3 regions of the Pseudobacillus sp. FSL P4-0506 genome follow, and region 3 is predicted to be linked to each of the others. Evidence: riboswitches for the same ligand, from Rfam matches in the RefSeq annotation. Region 3 holds a riboswitch; each other region holds the start of a gene.
The links. A riboswitch is a leader RNA that binds a small molecule or an ion and turns the genes downstream of it on or off. The one in region 3 is predicted to bind cobalamin.

Region 1: it holds a riboswitch for cobalamin, as region 3 does, so the genes downstream of both, MKZ02_RS13455 (ribonucleoside-diphosphate reductase subunit alpha) here and MKZ02_RS18115 (FecCD family ABC transporter permease) in region 3, are expected to answer to the same signal.
Region 2: it holds a riboswitch for cobalamin, as region 3 does, so the genes downstream of both, MKZ02_RS15290 (nitroreductase family protein) here and MKZ02_RS18115 (FecCD family ABC transporter permease) in region 3, are expected to answer to the same signal.

What each region holds. Positions count from the first base shown of each region.
Region 1 is NZ_JBBOOI010000001.1:2,660,178-2,666,068, reverse strand. It holds gene MKZ02_RS13455 (ribonucleoside-diphosphate reductase subunit alpha) at 1-1,931, opposite strand, end outside; cobalamin riboswitch at 2,142-2,319, opposite strand; gene MKZ02_RS13450 (sporulation protein) at 2,413-2,820, opposite strand; gene MKZ02_RS13445 (YitT family protein) at 3,025-3,909, opposite strand; gene MKZ02_RS13440 (MBL fold metallo-hydrolase) at 4,494-5,351, shown strand.
Region 2 is NZ_JBBOOI010000001.1:3,040,293-3,046,183, forward strand. It holds gene MKZ02_RS15280 (metal-sensing transcriptional repressor) at 10-315, opposite strand; gene MKZ02_RS15285 (class I SAM-dependent methyltransferase) at 728-1,582, opposite strand; gene MKZ02_RS15290 (nitroreductase family protein) at 1,924-2,505, opposite strand; cobalamin riboswitch at 2,705-2,907, opposite strand; gene MKZ02_RS15295 (DmpA family aminopeptidase) at 3,591-4,691, shown strand; gene MKZ02_RS15300 (APC family permease) at 4,814-5,891, shown strand, end outside.
Region 3 is NZ_JBBOOI010000001.1:3,667,228-3,673,118, reverse strand. It holds gene MKZ02_RS18135 (GNAT family N-acetyltransferase) at 1-619, shown strand, start outside; gene menC (o-succinylbenzoate synthase) at 616-1,725, shown strand; gene MKZ02_RS18125 (YkvI family membrane protein) at 1,821-2,894, shown strand; gene MKZ02_RS18120 (superoxide dismutase) at 3,094-3,978, shown strand; cobalamin riboswitch at 4,031-4,223, shown strand; gene MKZ02_RS18115 (FecCD family ABC transporter permease) at 4,471-5,493, shown strand; gene MKZ02_RS18110 (ABC transporter ATP-binding protein) at 5,490-5,891, shown strand, end outside.

The DNA of each region.
Region 1 (5,891 bases), 1.0 Mb from region 3:
ATATATTCTTTACGGAAAACCGGGTCAATTCCGGCTGTTGAACCGGCAATCAAAGCAGTGGATGAATTCGGCGCCACTGCCAGCAAATATCCATTCCTCATGCCTGATCTTTTCACTTTTTCCTTTAACTCTTGCCATTTCGTCCCACTGTAACCTCTTTGCTCAAAGTAGACGCCGCTCTCCCACTCTGATCCTGCAAATACCGGGTAAGCCCCTTTTTCGGCTGCAAGCTCCGCACTTGCCTCAATAGTTAAGAACGCGAGCTGCTCGTACAGCTCATCGCAATAACTGACTGCTTCGTCCGATTCCCAGCTTAATCCCTTCAAAGCGAGCAGGTGCTGCCAGCCAAACGTGCCGAGCCCAATTCCCCTATATTTCTTGTTCGTCAGCTGTGCCTGTAGCACTGGGATACTGTTCATTTCAATCACGTTATCAAGCATTCTTACCTGAATCGGAATTAAGCGCTCAAGCACTTCATCCATAACAGCGCGGGCCAAAGAAACAGATGACAAATTACATACAACATAATCGCCTGGGTCCTTCGTAATCATGATTTTTCCGTCTTCCGTCTTTTCTTCGATCACAACAGTCGGACTCATATTTTGGCAGATTTCCGTACAGAGATTGCTCGCATAAATCATGCCGGCATGCTTATTCGGATTCGCCCGGTTGACGGTATCCCTGTAAAACATATAAGGGGTGCCTGTTTCAAGCTGGGAAATCATAATAGCTTTCATAATCTCAATAGCCGGCACGGTTTTTTTGCTGAGCGCTGGATGAGCCGCACACTCTTTATACCGGTTTCTAAATGTACCTGCTCCTCTTTTTTCATCAAATGAGTCTTCAAGCGAGTAGCCCATTACCTTCCTTACCTCATGCGGGTCAAATAAATGCCATTCTTCCCTGTTATCAACAGCTTCCATAAACAAATCCGGTATCGTTATACCGGTAAACAAATCATGTGTTCGGCGGCGTTCATCTCCGTTATTCAAACGGGTTTCTAAAAAGGAAAAAATGTCTTTATGCCAGACATCGAGATAAACAGCGATCGCCCCCTGACGCTGTCCGAGCTGATCGACAGAAACGGCCGTATTATTGAGCTGTTTCATCCATGGAATCACGCCGGAGCTGACATTTTTGAATCCTTTAATGTCACTGCCCTGGCTGCGAATTTTCCCTAAGTAAATGCCCAGGCCCCCTCCATTTTTGCTCAAATTGGCAGCGTCCGTATTGGCATCAAAGATCCCTTGCAGGCTGTCGTCCACCGTATCGATAAAGCAGCTTGACAGCTGGCCGTATGATTTCCCGGCATTGGCAAGTGTTGGCGTAGCTGTTGTCATATATAAATTAGAAAGAGCCCAATATGCTTCTTTTACGTATTGGAGACGTACCGATTGAGGTTCGTTCATCATTAACGTCATCGCAATAATGAGCCATCTTTCCTGCGGAAGCTCTGCTGGCTGCTTGTCGAGCGTATGAGCTAAATATCTTTCGCTCAATGTAACAATTCCGATGTATGTAAATAAGTGATCTTTATCAGGATCAATGATGGTGCTTAACTCATTAATCTCCGCTTCCGTATAAGCTGTCGTTAACTGCGGATTGTATATTCCTTCTTTCAGCAGAAGGTGAATAAGGTTCAAGAAGCTGCCATACCTATTGGTGTTTTCCCCACGTGTTATAGCTGCTTGCTTATATAATTGTTGTAAATACAGACGGGCAGCTACAAATGTCCAATCCGGTTCTTCACTTGTGATCCGCTCCACGGCTGAATGTAAAAGCAGCTGCTGAACCTGCTCATTTGTCCATCCCTCTCTCGTATCCAAAGTTACCCTTACTTTTTTCTTGTAGCTTGCCAGTTCAATAGAGGGGAATTCTTTTTGAATTTCACTGAACGCCTCTTCTGCCACACTTTGTACTGTTTGAATCATATTTGTTCCTCCTAAACGATAAGTAGTTTAGAAAGAGATTTTTTTGTCCATAAAAAAACCATCTTTCTAGATGAAAGATGGGATAAGAGCGAAGAAATAAAAGTTTAATGAAAAATGGGACAGACCTGCTCCTAAGCATCATCAAAAGAGCTTGTCTGAACGAAAGACATTTTTATTTTCTCCGCGCTTTCTTCCCAACTCCCGAAGAAGAGTACACGCAGTAAAAAGGCAGGTCTCCTGGCTTGTGCTTCTTCCTTCCACATTCCTTCCCATCTATTAGACAGTGGATTGATCTGCGGTCGTTCACACTTACAGTTGCGGGGACAGCTTCGGTATTTCACCGAATTCCCTATTAAGCTGTGACAGCACCTTTTTACTAAATATTGATTTAATTAAAGCATTACCACTAAATGTTGTGTCCGGATTAGTATAACAATGAAAATTCTCCTGTGCAAGCCTTGATTTATTTTTCTGTCCTTATTTAATTTAAAATGATTAATTCATCCTGACCAGAAGGATCAACGGCTTGCGGAATCACAGCGGTTGTTTTTAAAAAGGTTTTATTTGTATCACTGGTAGGTGGATGTTCAAGGTCAATTTCCAGCGAGAAAGGAATCGTTAGCTTTTCTTTAGGCTGGATTTCACGTTGAATCGGGATAAGAATTTCTTTTACATCTTTGTCATGGTATGCAAAATCACTGTCTTCGCGAACTTCATCCATTTGCAGATGCAAAGAAACAATGAGTGCATCAATTGGTTCCGCAGCCCGGCCGCCATTAATCAATACTGTTCCTTCAATTTTATCCCCTCTGTGGTAAGCCTCTTTTTGAAGAGCTGTATCAATCGCTACTCCGCCAATTCCAATACTGGATAAAATATGTTTCCACATGAAACTTCTCCTTTCTTTTAGTTAGTATTAGTTTAATATTCCCCGAGGCTCGCTCCTTAATCTTAACCAAATAGGATGGTTTTGAATTTGAATTTTACACATAAATAAATAAAAACATACTTTTTAAAAAGTATGTTTTACCTTGTGGACTTTGTCTGCCAACTGAAAAATATGTACAGTTGTGATCGCAAATAGATTAATAATTTAATGGATGTTTCTCTTTTTAAACCGTCCACCGCGCACTTCCGAAATATCTGCAATGGCCAGGAAAGCCGAAGCATCGATCTCCTCCACGATTGTGGTTAATTTAGATTCTTCCAAACGGGTAATGATGCAAAATATAACCTTTTTGTCATCACCTGTATAAGCGCCCTCTCCATGTAAATAAGTGACGCCTCTTCCTAATCGGCTATTAATGGCATCGCCTATCTCTCTTGCTTCATCGCTAATAATCCATGCCGATTTTGATTCTTCCATCCCGGCAACGACAATATCGATCGCTTTAGCAGCTACCACATAAGCTAGGATAGAATACATCGCACGATCCCACGTGTAGACAAACCCTGCAGAGCTAAGTATAAATAAGTTAATGAACATGACAATTTCACCAACAGAAAAAGGGACTTTTTTGCTTATCACAATTGAAAGTACTTCAGTCCCATCTAGCGCCCCGCCATTTCGGATGACCATCCCAACCCCAACACCTAGAAAAATCCCTCCAAAAATTGTGGCCAGAAGGATATCCTCAGTAAACGGCATAATCGGGTGAAAAAATGTGGCGAAGACAGATAGCATAATAATCCCATATACAGTCGATATGGCAAAAGTTTTCCCAAATTGCTTATATCCCAAGTATACAAACGGTAAATTTAAGATAAAAAGAAAGATACCAAGTTTTACTCCTGTAATGTGGGAAAGCATAATGGAAATACCTGTCACCCCACCATCAATTACCTGGTTGGGAACTAAAAAGATCTCTAATCCAACAGCCATGAGCAAGGCGCCAACTGTAATAAAAACAGCCCTCTGAATCACTTTCAAACGCGATAATTTCTTATGTTGCTTTTTTACCAATAACTCGTCCGTCAAAAAACCACACCTTTACTCATACTTATTTATTTTTAGTATATCTTAATTCCTGCTTAAGAAAAATAACTTTCAATTAGGAAAAGCCTTAAAATAAAAAAATTATCCCTTCCATAGCTGTGCACTATAAAGCTTTTTCCACTTTTTATTATAATGTTTCATTTTCTGAATGGACAGGAAAAAACCTCACTGCATAGTGAGGTCTACAATTACGTAAGAAGGCTATTCAAGTATGTAGCAGCCTTCTGAACAGGCACTTTTCAGGGAGATTCTTTAGTGAACAGATGTATATGCCCGGCTATTAAGCGGGACCTTTTTGCTGCTGTAAAAAAGTAGCGACAGTACTCCTAAGACTACTCAAACCGCCAGACAATCCTTTACTTCATCGGAAAGCTTTTTCGTTTGAATGCAACTTGTTCCTTGCATGCCTTTCACTTTCACCCCTTAAGATTTTTGAGTAATAGGATTTAACATAATTTGATCGATCTTATTCATTTTTCTTGCTTCAAATACTTTGCTTAAATGAACAAATAAAGGGGAACAATAGATTTTGCGCAGGTATTTAGGTGAATGAAGGAGGATGAAAAGTGGATAAGGATATAAATTACGGAAGTGATTACAAATATATTCCAACAACTTCTATAGGCAGTGGAGTGGGTATTGAGGTACTGCCAGACTTATTTTGTCATACTGTCCAAATCGTCAATATTCATTTAGTTGGAAATCCTAGGATGAGGGACTTCGTATTAGTTGATACAGGAATGCCTGAGTCGGCAAATGAAATTATTTCTGTTATCGAAGAACGCTTTGGGGCAAGCAGCCGGCCACAGGCAATCATTTTGACACATGGCCATTTTGATCATGTCGGGGCTGTTATTGACCTGGTTAAGCATTGGGAAGTTCCTGTCTATGCACACGAGTTGGAAATTCCTTTTCTCACAGGCCAAAAAAGTTATCCAGAACCGGACCCGACGGTTGAAGGCGGTATGGTGGCAAAAATGTCTCCTATGTTTCCGAATGAGCCGATTGATTTAGGAGATAATGTAAAACCACTGCCTCCTGATGGAGCCGTTCCTCATATGCCGGATTTTAAATGGATTCACACACCCGGACATGCACCTGGACATGTTTCCTTATTTAGAGAAAAAGACCGAGCATTAATCGCAGGGGACGCGTTCGTTACTGTTAAGCAAGAATATCTTTATAAAGTTTTAACACAAGAACAGGAAATCAGCGGGCCTCCGAGGTACCTCACAACAGATTGGAAAACAGCCAAGGAATCAGTCATTAAGTTAGAAGCATTAGAGCCAACTGTTGCTGTTACCGGTCATGGATTACCTATGTCTGGCGAGTTGTTGACAAACAGTTTGCAAAAGCTTGTTAAAGAATTTGACCAAATTGCTATACCTGATTACGGGAAATATGTAGACAAAAACACCCATTGATTATCTGCAAGAGAATGGTGTTAATAAAAATCTTAACTCGAGAACAGGCTGTCGATAGACGGTCTCAGTTTGTCGGCAAAAGTGGTTCGAAATAAGATCGTTCCAAACCACTTTTGATTCTTCGTTAGTTTTCAAGCCATTCAGGAGAAAGATAGACTTCTCTGAGTTTATCTTAAAGCAGGCATCGTTGTACGGCTATTCTAACTTTGCAAACCCTGTTGATTGGAATGGAAGGCGGCGCAAAGACTCCTGCGGGATTAGCGAGACAAGTGAGACCCCGCAGGCGCTTACGCGGCGAGGAGGCTCACCGCGTAAGCGCCTGGAATAGAAATCAACAGCCTCCATTCACAAGCAAAATAAAAAGGACTGTCAATAGACAGTCTATTTTTATCGCTTTGAGTACCATAACTCAGGCGTATAAAAAACTTTTCTAAACTTCTATTTCTGCATCTAAGCCGCAGCCTTGTTCCAACAGCAAATTCTCTAGTACTTACGCCTTTTAGTGAGCCCCCTCTACTCTTCCCTTTTTATTGTACATAG
Region 2 (5,891 bases), 630 kb from region 3:
GGCTTTTTACTATAAAGATTTAGAGAATCGTTTAAATACTTCCATCAATTCTTGAATCGCTTCTTCTTCATCCCCATCTCTTATAGCATCCGCTACACAATGCTGGGTGTGCCTTTCTAATAAATGCAGACCAACCTTATTCATCGCTGCATTAATAGCTGAAATTTGAGTAAGAATATCTACACAATATCGGTCGTTTTCAATCATATTTTGAATGCCGCGCACTTGTCCCTCTATTCTTTTTAACCGGGTAATTAGCTGATCTTTTTCTTTTGTTGATCTATGAGTTGTTTTCGTCTCTTCAGAATGGTTCATATAAGTATCACCAGCTTATCTTTAAAATTTTTCATACTTACAAATGTGTCCATGATACATACCGGAGGTACCCCATGATTGTACCATAAAGATACGAGAAGAAATACGAAAATGCGTCTCCCTTGGAGAATGTATGAAGCAAAGCCTTGCCTATTCACTATTTGCCTTATCATGATTCCCTATGTAAAAAGATCTCCTGCCTATCGTGGCTAGCCGATCATGTATTTATGCCTGTTTAATTATTTTGCCCACACTTTGAAGTGAATAAAACGCTGACTGATCAAAACGTAAACGATTATTACTGATTTACCCAAATTAAGATTTTGGCCAACGAGAAACCAAAATAACCGCTTGATTGAAGCATGGCACATCCGTATGATAAATGGATTTATTTTCCAGGATACACACCCCATCAAATGTTTACCGGCTTCCAATAAAGCAGCGCCGCATGAATGGTATAGGAATATTCATATTGCCCATTTTTCTCTACTACGTATCGGCTTAGCGCTTGCTCAACTTCTTGTTGATTATAGTCTCTTGTTAGAATTTTGCTGACGTTATCACGTATAAGAGCTTCAAACGATTCATATATACTCACGCGCGGGATCTCAATAATTCTACAATTGGCCATAATTCCAAGCTGATACAGAATATTTTGCAAATCAATATAATCCCTGCGTCTAAACTTTATGGAATAACCGTGTTCTCTATGTAAATCTATATAGTGAGGCTTTTCTGGACCGCTTGTCATACCCGCTATAACAAGCCGAGAGGCAGCCTGATTCATTTTAAGTAAAGCTTTATCGATATCGCGGATGCGATAATAACAGTTTATTCCAAACACTACATCACACGTTTGCTTAATGTTGAGCTGTTCCCATTTTTCATGTATAAAGCTTATATTGTTTAATTGCATCTTTTCGGTTTTATGTTTTAAAAAATCGATAATGCTTTGGGAAATATCAACGCATGTAAGCTGTTTGACATGTTCAGACACACAGAATGTATAATTACCCCAGCCGGGCCCAATCTCCAGTACATGATCACTTTCATGGAGCAGCTTCAACAGCTCTTCTCGGATGATGTGTGCATAAGCATTTGTATCGACTGTGCCATTTTGCTGCTTTTTTTCCAAAAAAGCGTTCCAAAAGGCATCTTCCGCTTCATCATTTATCATTCGGTTAGAAAGCGTTCCGTCCCACTCTTTCATATTTTCTTTCCATAAGTCAATGTAGTTACGTCCTAAAGATGTGCTTATACTATTCATCTATCCAATGCTCCTTCTTTTTGTATTTGCTTAGGTTATATAAAAAACAAAGGGTTATAAGCTCCTCAGCTTTTTATTCCGGATAACGTAAATTACTATCAAGGCTTGATCCACATATAAAAACTGTACATTTTCTGAAATGCCCTTTATAAAAAAGCATTTCTAACCATTGAAGAGGATAGAAATGCTTTTTTAAAGTAAAAGAAGACTCTTTCATCGTTCAAACAGATTTAAAAATAGCCTTCTTTTTCGCGTCTTTTATATCCGTCCCTTTATCCGTTAATCAAAGGTTTAACGATCCACATCAAGATCATAAAAAAGCAACCCAATTGAAACCCTTATTATTGACTTGTCCCCATCCAAATTGTTTTGTCTTCGAATGATGTGCGAATGGGCACTTTTACTTTCTTTAATGACTCAGGATCTGGATAGCCAATAAATAAATTACCCACTACCTTTTTATGCTCCGGGGATCCGATAAATCGATAAAGTCGTTCGTCATGTACAAGTCCTACGCCCCGCGTCCGCCATACAAAACCTAGCCCTAACTCATGAGCCGCCAGCCACATCGAATGGATCGCACAACAGACCGCAAACTCGTTGTCTTTTGTGGCGTCTTCATCATCAGGAATAACATCGCTCGTTACAATAATATGTAGTGGCGTATTCTGAACGACCTTTAAAGAGCTTTCAATGAGATTGGGCTTTGTAGGAAATCGCTCTTTTAAGTAATCTTCTGCTAGTTGGTTATACCTGCTCTTGGCTTCCCCTTTTACGACATAAAATGTCCACGGCTCTCTCATTCTATCGTTGGGTGCCCATGTAGCTGCTTCTAATAGCTTAAAGATTTTTTCATCCTCTACTTCGCGCCCATCATAATTACGGATCGCTCTTCGTTGCTGTAGATCTGTTAAAATAGTCATTTTCCATTCCTCTCCTTTAACTAAAAGTATTCCTGGCTATTCATATGAATGTTCTCTTACAGTGACCCAAAAAAGCAGCAATAAAAAAGCATTTAAACCTGTATAGTTTAAATGCTTACAAAAAAAGAGTGCATGCCCTTATATAAAACCCAGCCATTATCTTCTTTCCGTAAACACCTCCCTATATCCCGTAGGTCCATCTGTGCTCTTTAAATAGGCAGGTTTCCTGACTTATCTTCTACACAACCCGCGCCTTCCCACTTTTTCTTTTATAAAAGCAGTGACGTTATGCAGGTTGCTCTGAATTTACAGTGGCGGGAACCGTGTTGGATTTTCACCAAGCTTCCCTTTTAAGCTGTCCATCTTTAATATACGCACAGCACCTATTCAAAAAATATTCACTTTTCTACATATTACCACAAAACGATGCCGGCATGTTCACTAACCCTTTCCAGACATACTTTTCAGTTTACTCTTGTCCAAATGACGCCAACCTCTCCGCTCTCAAGCGTTCATAATTTACATACGGAAGAAGCTACAACTTTACTTTCGATATGGAGCAAGAGATAAGTTACTGAAGAACCTTCTTCAAGTAGGTTCATTGAAAGCATTTTATGAAAGTTTGTCATTACACTGTATGTTTAAACTGACAGTATGGTTGATAGAATGAAAGGCCCCATATTCGTATGATTAAAGGTCCATAGATGTAAGTTTAAACTAACATTACTTTTATATGGCATTTTTCAGTTAGTAGAAACACCTTGATTTAAAAGGGAATTTGAATCATTCATTGCGTGGAATGATTCTTGCTTTAACTCATTTAAGAGAAAAGATTGATAGCTGGCGATCATTGCCTTGTCATCTTAAATGTATGAAGGCCGCACTATATGGCACTAAAAATTTTAGTTAATACTGTCTGAAAGGAGGGTTTAATGAATTGCCGTCATTTTTCTTTTCCTTTGTTTTGTGCATTAGCAATACTTTTTGTGAATGTTTTAAAGTCTCCCTCCCCTAACTTAAAGGTGTAGAGGAGCACAAAAACTTTTTATACATGCCAAATAATCTGCTAGACAGGAGGAATACATATGTCCGCGAGAAAACGAGCACGTGATATTGGATTAGATTTTCCTGGTGTGCCGGGGCACTTTAATGCGATTACCGATGTTCCAGGTGTTAAGGTCGGCTATACAACGATTATAGAAGGAGAAGGTCCTGTTGTAATTGGGGAGGGCCCGATCCGTACGGGCGTAACGGCTATTTTGCCGCGAGGAACAAAGGAAAAGATGCAGCCTATTTGGGCCGGCACATACAGCTTAAATGGAAATGGCGAAATGACAGGAATGCATTGGGTAAATGACGGCGGCTATTTCTTAAGCCCGATCTGTCTTACGAATACACATTCTGTCGGCATGGCTCATCATGCCACAACCAAATGGATGATTGAGAAGTATAAAGAACAGTTCAGTGAGCATCACCTTTGGGCAATGCCAGTTATTGCAGAAACATATGATGGATTGTTAAACGACATTAATGGCCAGCATATCAAAGAGGAACATGTCCTATCAGCTATCCATTCAGCAAAGTCCGGGGCCATCGCTGAAGGCAATGTTGGTGGAGGAACTGGCATGATTTGTTATGAATTTAAAGGCGGAACGGGTACATCATCCCGCATAGTTGAACTAAATGGCGAACAGCATCATGTGGGAGTGTTAGTTCAAGCAAACTATGGTATCCGCGACTGGCTTACCGTTTTAGGTGTACCTGTTGGAAAACATTTAACTGAGCATAAAATCCTTTCTAAAGAGCAAGGCTCCATCATCGTTATTATCGGGACAGATATTCCGATGCTTCCCCATCAGCTTAAGCGCCTTGCAAAGCGGGCGGCGATTGGGATTGGCAGGAGCGGAAGCCCTGGCGGAAACAATTCCGGTGATATTTTCCTGGCCTTTTCAACAGCAAATGAAATGGATATCCCCCAACTTTCAGAAGACAAATTGACAATGACCTTTGTCAACGATGAGAGTTTTGATCCTATTTATGAAGCCGTCTGTCAATCTGTTGATGAATCAGTCATTAATGCGATGATCGCAGCCAAAACAATGTCTTTAGTGAAACCCTTTGGAAAGAAAGCTTATGCCATTGATCACGAAAAGTTGCTTAAAGTGATGAAGCAATATACCCGTTAAAGATACACATTTTTATCAAACATATATCAACTTTTTAAGTCCCAAGGCTATAGGGGCTGAAAAACACTAAAATTAGTCTGAATAGCCAAAAATATTTCAATAAACTACGAGGAGGCTATAACATGGATCATGTCAAAAATACAAAGAGTCATGCTGCACCACAATTAAATCGAACGTTAACTCTTTTTCCCTTGGTGTTTATGGGATTAGCCTATATGTCCCCGATGGCCGTATTTTCTCCCTATGGTATCGTTGCTCAAGGGACACAAGGAAGAGCGGCGGCTGCCTATTTAGTAGCGCTTATCATGGTTTTATTTACTGCCTATAGTTACGGAAAAATGGTAAAAGCCTTCCCTTCGTCTGGTTCCGCTTATACGTATGCTTCTAAAACAATTAATCCGAGTGTCGGTTTTCTAGTTGGCTGGGCTGTTTTAACAGACTATATTTTCCTGCCGGTATTAAACATATTAGCCTCGGGTATCTTTATTCATGCAACCTTTCCGCAAATTCCTTTATGGGCAGGTATGTTACTGCTGCTTGGTACGGTTACGATTGTTAACATGTTTGGAGTGAAATTAAATGCTAAAGTTAATACTTTAGTGGTTTTATTCCAATTTTTAGTCGTAGCCTTTTTTGCTGGATTTGCGATTCAAAGAATCCAAACCGGCATGGGGGCGGGAGAGCTATTTTCTACCCTTCCATTTTACAATCCTGAACACTCATTTTCCCTCGTGCTGGCGGGTGCCTCTATCGTTTGTACCTCCTTTCTTGGTTTTGATGCAGTCACAACGTTTACAGAAGAAACGGTCAACCCAAGAAAAACCGTACCGAGAGCCATTCTTCTTATCGCTTTAATAGGAGGTGCCATGTTTATCGGATTATCTTACTTACTTCATATGGTACATCCCGATTTTGATTCATTTAAAGATCCCGAAGCAGGAGGCTATGAAATTGTTTATTTTCTAGGCAGTGCATTGCTCACTTCTTTTTTCACCGCAGGTTTTATTATCGCTTCTATCGGAATGTCCTTAACTTCACATGCAAGTGGTGCCCGTCTTCTGTACGTTATGGGGCGAGATGGCGTTCTTCCGAAAAAAATATTTGGTTACATTCATCCGAAACTTATGACACCGCTGCGAAATGTTTTAATTATCGCCGTAATATGCTTATTAGGTTTTTTCATAGATTTAGAAACAGCCT
Region 3 (5,891 bases):
CTTATGTTCGCATATGCTTGGCATCCATCCTGATTATCAAAAGCAAGGAATTGGTGAAGCGTTGAAAAACGCCCAAAAACAAGAGGCTTCTCGTCTTGGATATGAGCAGGTAACATGGACGTTCGATCCGCTCGAAAGCGTAAACGCTTATTTAAATTTAACGAAGCTTAAAGCTGTTTGTTCCACATATGAAGTGAATTGTTACGGTAAAATGGAGGATGGATTAAATGCCGGTCTTCCAACGGATCGATTGAAGGTGGATTGGTGGATTCAAAGTGATTACGTGAACACCTCCTTTACTTTTACAGAAGAAAAGGCAAAAGTTTTCGCAGAATATGAAAGAACAACAGAAGGATGGCCGAAAATGTCCCTCCATCATCCTGATTATTTAGAAAGAGAAGAGGCATTGCTCGTCCCGATTCCTCGAAAATTTCAAGAGATTAAAAGCCAATCATTTGATTTAGCTTTGGATTGGAGAATGAATACACGGAAAGTTTTTCTACAACTATTCGCTAACGGATATACAGCTGTAAAACTCATTCAACGTCCGCAAGAACTGGTGAACTATTATCTATTCATAAAGAATATTCAATTTGCAGGAAAGGAAGAGGAAAAATGAAATTAACAGAAATTATTTTACGTCATTTACAGATGGAAATGAAATTTCCTTTTACTACTAGCTTCGGAACCATCGAAAACAAAGAATTTATTCTCGTAGAGGTAAAAGATGAAGAGGGAGTATCCGGCTGGGGAGAATCTGTTGCTTTTGTCTCTCCTTCTTATAATGAAGAAACGCTAAAAACAAACTGGCATATGATAGAAGATTTCTTGATTCCTTTATTAAAAGGCAAAGAAATTTCTCATCCCGATGAAATTTCAGAGATATTTGAGCCGATCAGAAAAAATAACATGGCGAAATCGGCCATTGAAGGAGCGGTGTGGGATTTGCACGCTAAACGGGAAGGAATCCCGCTTTATGAGGCCCTAGGAGGAGACAATACAACGATTGATGTGGGGATTAGCATCGGTATTCAAGATACGGTGAATGATCTTTTAGCTATTATTAAAGAGCATGTTGAAGAGGGCTATAAACGAATCAAAGTGAAAATTAAGCCGGGCTGGGATGTTGATGTCATCAGAGAGATCCGTCGCTCTTTCCCAGATATCCAACTTATGGCTGATGCCAATTCAGCTTATCGTCTCGAGGACCTGCCAGAATTGAAGAAGCTAGACGAATTCAATTTAACAATGATTGAACAGCCGCTTGCATCGGATGATATCATTGACCATGCGGTTATTCAAAAAGAATTAAAAACACCGATTTGTCTGGATGAAAGCATTCATTCCTATGAAGATGCCAGAAAAGCTTTGCAGCTCGGCAGCTGTAAAATTATCAATATTAAAATTGGCCGTGTCGGTGGATTGACGGAATCTAAACGGATTCATGATTTATGCAAGGAGAACAATATTCCTGTTTGGTGCGGAGGAATGATTGAAGCGGGTGTAGGACGAGCGCATAATGTGGCATTAACTACCTTAAGTAATTTTACACTCCCGGGTGATACGGCTGCTTCTTCCCGTTATTGGGAGAAGGATATTGTCACACCAGAAGTAACAGTGCACGATGGGGTTATTCAAGTTCCGAACAAGCCAGGAATCGGCTATGATATTGATCTCGAAGCGGTGAAGCAATTTACATTGAAAGAAAAAGCCTATTCACTGTAATTTGGCGAGTATGACATTTAAGAAAACCTGGCATCAACAGGTTTTCTTGTCCACACCTAGTGAATTCAGAATATTCAAACGAAAGAGGGAGAAGAATGAAAAAAGCTTTTCAAATTGCAGGCGCATACATCGGAGTCATTGTAGGGGCAGGATTTGCTTCCGGACAGGAAATATTGCAATTTTTTACGAGCTTTGGATGGATTAGCATAGCAGGAACATGTATGGCTACTCTTCTATTTGCTTTTTTAGGCATGCAATTGCTGCAAATCGGCTCTCGTCTTAAAACCGATTCTCATAAAAATGTTATTTATTTAATTTGCGGGAAATGGATAGGGATGTTTGTTGATGCCCTTATCACCTTTTTCTTATTTGGCGTTGCGGCAGTAATGATTGCCGGCAGCGGATCGATTTTCGAACAGCAATTTGGTATCGCTCCTTTGTATGGAAGTCTTATAATGACGGTATTAACTGCTGTCACTCTATGTTTCAATTTTCAAAAAGTTATTTCGGCGATTAGTTTGATGACTCCCTTCCTATTTATCATGATTTTTATCGTTTTTATTTACTCTGTTTTCCGTTATGAAGGGAATGTTTCGGATATTTTTCAAATCAGCCAAACAGAAAATACGGCAGCCTCTCATTGGCTGATAGGAGCCATCTTATATGTATCGTACAACATTGCGGCTGGAGCAGCTATTTTGACATTGATGGGAGGAGCTGAAAAGAATGAGAGAACGGCTGGGCTTGGAGGTATTTTTGGAGGCATTGGCCTTGGCTTATTGATCTTATTAATTAATTTGACAATGCTTTTAGATTTCGGAGCCAGTCAGCAGGCCGCTATGCCGATTGTTCACATTGCCAATGATATTTCGCCAATCACAGGTTATTTTATGTCATTTGTATTGTTAGCGATGATTTATAATACGTCTGTCGGAATGATATATGCTTTTGCTGCGCGAATCGTACCGGCCCATCGTAAGTCTTTTACTCCGGCAGTAGTTATTTCTACATTGGCCGCTTTTCTGGCAAGCTTCGTCGGATTCGTTAAATTAGTAGGCACCTTGTATCCAATTGTTGGCTACCTCGGTTTGATCTTAATTATCGGTGTTATTTTCGCCTGGCTTAGATTTAAGCAACCATTTAAGAATGAAATGAAGATATCAAGCTAATAAGAAAGCTATCCACCAGTTAAGTGAACACCAACTGGTGGGCAGCTTTTTGTTTTGCCAAGGGATTGCATAGCCCCTCTTTCTTTTTTGATAACGGTCCTCTTCATTTGCTTTGTTAGGCAGAGGGAAGAGTATGAAAGAAGAACGCATATAAAAACAATGCATATGTTGAAATTACGAGCTGAAAGGAGGAGGGCAGATGGAGATATACCGCAGTTATTTAAAGGAAGCTAAAAAATGGTGTGAGGCTTTATGTGCTTTGCAGCATGAATTAATTGACCTTAATCAGGTGGAAAAGTGGAAAAACCAGGTAGAGAAGATGGATAATCGTTTATCGAATATGAAAGAAGAAGAGATTCATTTAATCCAAAGTGAGATTTTGGGATTAGATCAGGAGTGGCGCCAGCTTCATGAAGGGCTGTTTGCTGAAGAAAACGAAAAAGAGAAGGAGGAAGAGCGAGAAAGAGCTGAACAGGTTCCTATTGGCCGCCACAAACTTCCCCCTCTCCCCTATGCGTACAATGCTTTAGAGCCTTATATTGATGAAGAAACAATGAGGCTTCATCATGACCGGCATCATCAAAGCTATGTAGAAGGTTTGAATAAAGCAGAGCTGGAGCTGCAAAAGGCACGAAAAAATAATGACTTTGAGCTCGTCAAGCATTGGGAGAGAGAGCTTGCTTTCAATGGTGCCGGGCATTATTTACATTCGATCTTTTGGAGAATCATGTGCCCAAACGGAGGGGGAAAGCCTTCAAGTGAATTAAACCGAGAGATTTCCCGGTCGTTTGGCAGCTTCGATGGGTTTAAGAGACACTTCTCCAAAGCCGCCGAGAAAGTAGAGGGAGGGGGATGGGCCATTCTCGTATGGTCGCCGCAAGCTCAGCGATTAGAAATATTGCAAGCTGAAAAACATCAAAACTTAAGCCAATGGGATGTAGTTCCTTTACTTGTACTTGATGTTTGGGAACATGCTTACTACTTGAAATATAAAAATAAGCGTGCGGAGTATATTGATAATTGGTGGAACATTGTTTGTTGGGATGAAGTAGAGGGACGCATGAGAAAAGCGAGAGGGCATTGAAAAGGCATTGCCTATTCATGGAAACTATATTACACTGGTAAGCAATGAAAAACTTTATATAAGAGAACCGGGTGCCTTTGCAACAGACAGCAAAGGGTAACAGGGAATCGGGTGCAAATCCCGAGCGGTCCCGCCACTGTAATCGGAAAGTTTTTTTTTCATTGATGTCACTTGAGAAATCAGGGAAGACGAAAAAAGCGCGCAGATCCGTAAGCCAGGAGACCTACCCAGGTTTGATCCCCTATGATGCCTTCGCGGAAAGGAAAGGTGGCCGAAGACAAAGCAGTCTCTGTTGCTTTTTTGTGCTGTTTTCACACACCCAAGCCTTGTTCTTAGCGATAAGAACAGGGCTTTCTTTCTGTGCTGATAAAAAAGAGAGGAGATGGAACATTGAAGCTAGCGTTTGCAGGATGGATAAGAAAGAAAAGAGGATCATCCTTTGTTTTCTCAGCTGTTTTCCGCGCGAACAAGCAGGGTTATTTGTATTTACTCATGGGACTTGCTGTCTTCCTTTTATTTTCTATTACATGGTCTATTACTCTAGGGCCGGTTAATATGCCAGCTGTTACAGCATGGAAGATCATCCTTTCACATGCACCTTGGGTGGGCAATTACATAGAGGCAGACTGGAATAAGGCTCAGGAACACATAATTTGGAACATTCGGGTGCCGCGTGTATTGCTCGGAACTGTAACAGGAGCGGGTCTTGCAGTAGCAGGAGTTGTCATTCAGGCATTGGTACGAAATTCACTTGCCGATCCTTATATCTTAGGCGTATCTTCAGGTGCTTCAGTAGTAGCAACGCTCGTTATTTTATTTGGCGCTCTGCCTGTCTTTGGACAATATGCCTTAACTACTGGCGCTTTTACCGGTGCCATGATAGCAATGGGAGCCGTGTACATAATCGCCCAGGAAGGCGGAAAGATTCTCACGACACGCCTATTGCTGGCCGGTGTAGCTGTTTCGATGACGCTGTCCGCTGTAACCAATTTTATTGTGACATTAGCACCGAAAGAATCGGGGATTCGAGAAGTCATGTTTTGGATGATGGGTAGCCTTGCTGGAGCCAAGTGGGAACACTTAGCGATTCCGACGCTAATAATTGCTGGCAGTGTCCTCTTTTTATTATCTGCCTCTTCATCGTTGAATGCTTTGTTAATGGGGGAAGAAGCGGCAGGAACACTTGGAGTAAATACAGATGTTTTTCGAAAGATCCTTATTGTTGTTGCTTCTTTAATTACCGGTGCAGTAGTGGCAGTGAGTGGTTCTATTGGCTTTGTAGGATTAATGGTGCCTCATCTAGCCCGGCTATTGCTCGGTTCCGACCATAAGCGTGTGATTCCAGTTAGTGCACTGCTTGGCATGCTCGTTGTGATTTGGTCAGATACAGCAGCCCGCTTGCTGCTTGCGCCAGAGGAGCTGCCGATTGGTGTAGTTACCGCTTTTTGTGGAGGGCCATTTTTTATTTGGCTCTTGCGGCACAGCTCCTATTCGTTTGGGGGAGGCGGCCGATGAAACTACTCGTTGAGAATGTTAGTTATTCAGCAAACGGCAAGTTTATCATTGACGATATTTCACTACAAGCGGCTGATAAACAGTTCATTGGCGTTATTGGTCCTAATGGAAGTGGGAAATCCACTTTATTGAAGAACGCTTCTCGGATTTTAACACCAGATAGCGGAAAGGTATGGCTTAATGGCAAAGGGCTGCATGAAATGCCGGCAAAGCAAGCAGCAAAACAACTGGCTGTCGTAAGTCAAGAGGCTGCTGTGCCATTTGATTTTACCGTTGAAGAAATCGTAGCAATGGGCCGTCACCCTTATAAAAAATTTTTTCAACATGAAACAGAAGAGGACCGACAGATTATTCACGAATCTTTAGCTTATGTAGACATGGTCGAGTATGGCCAAAGT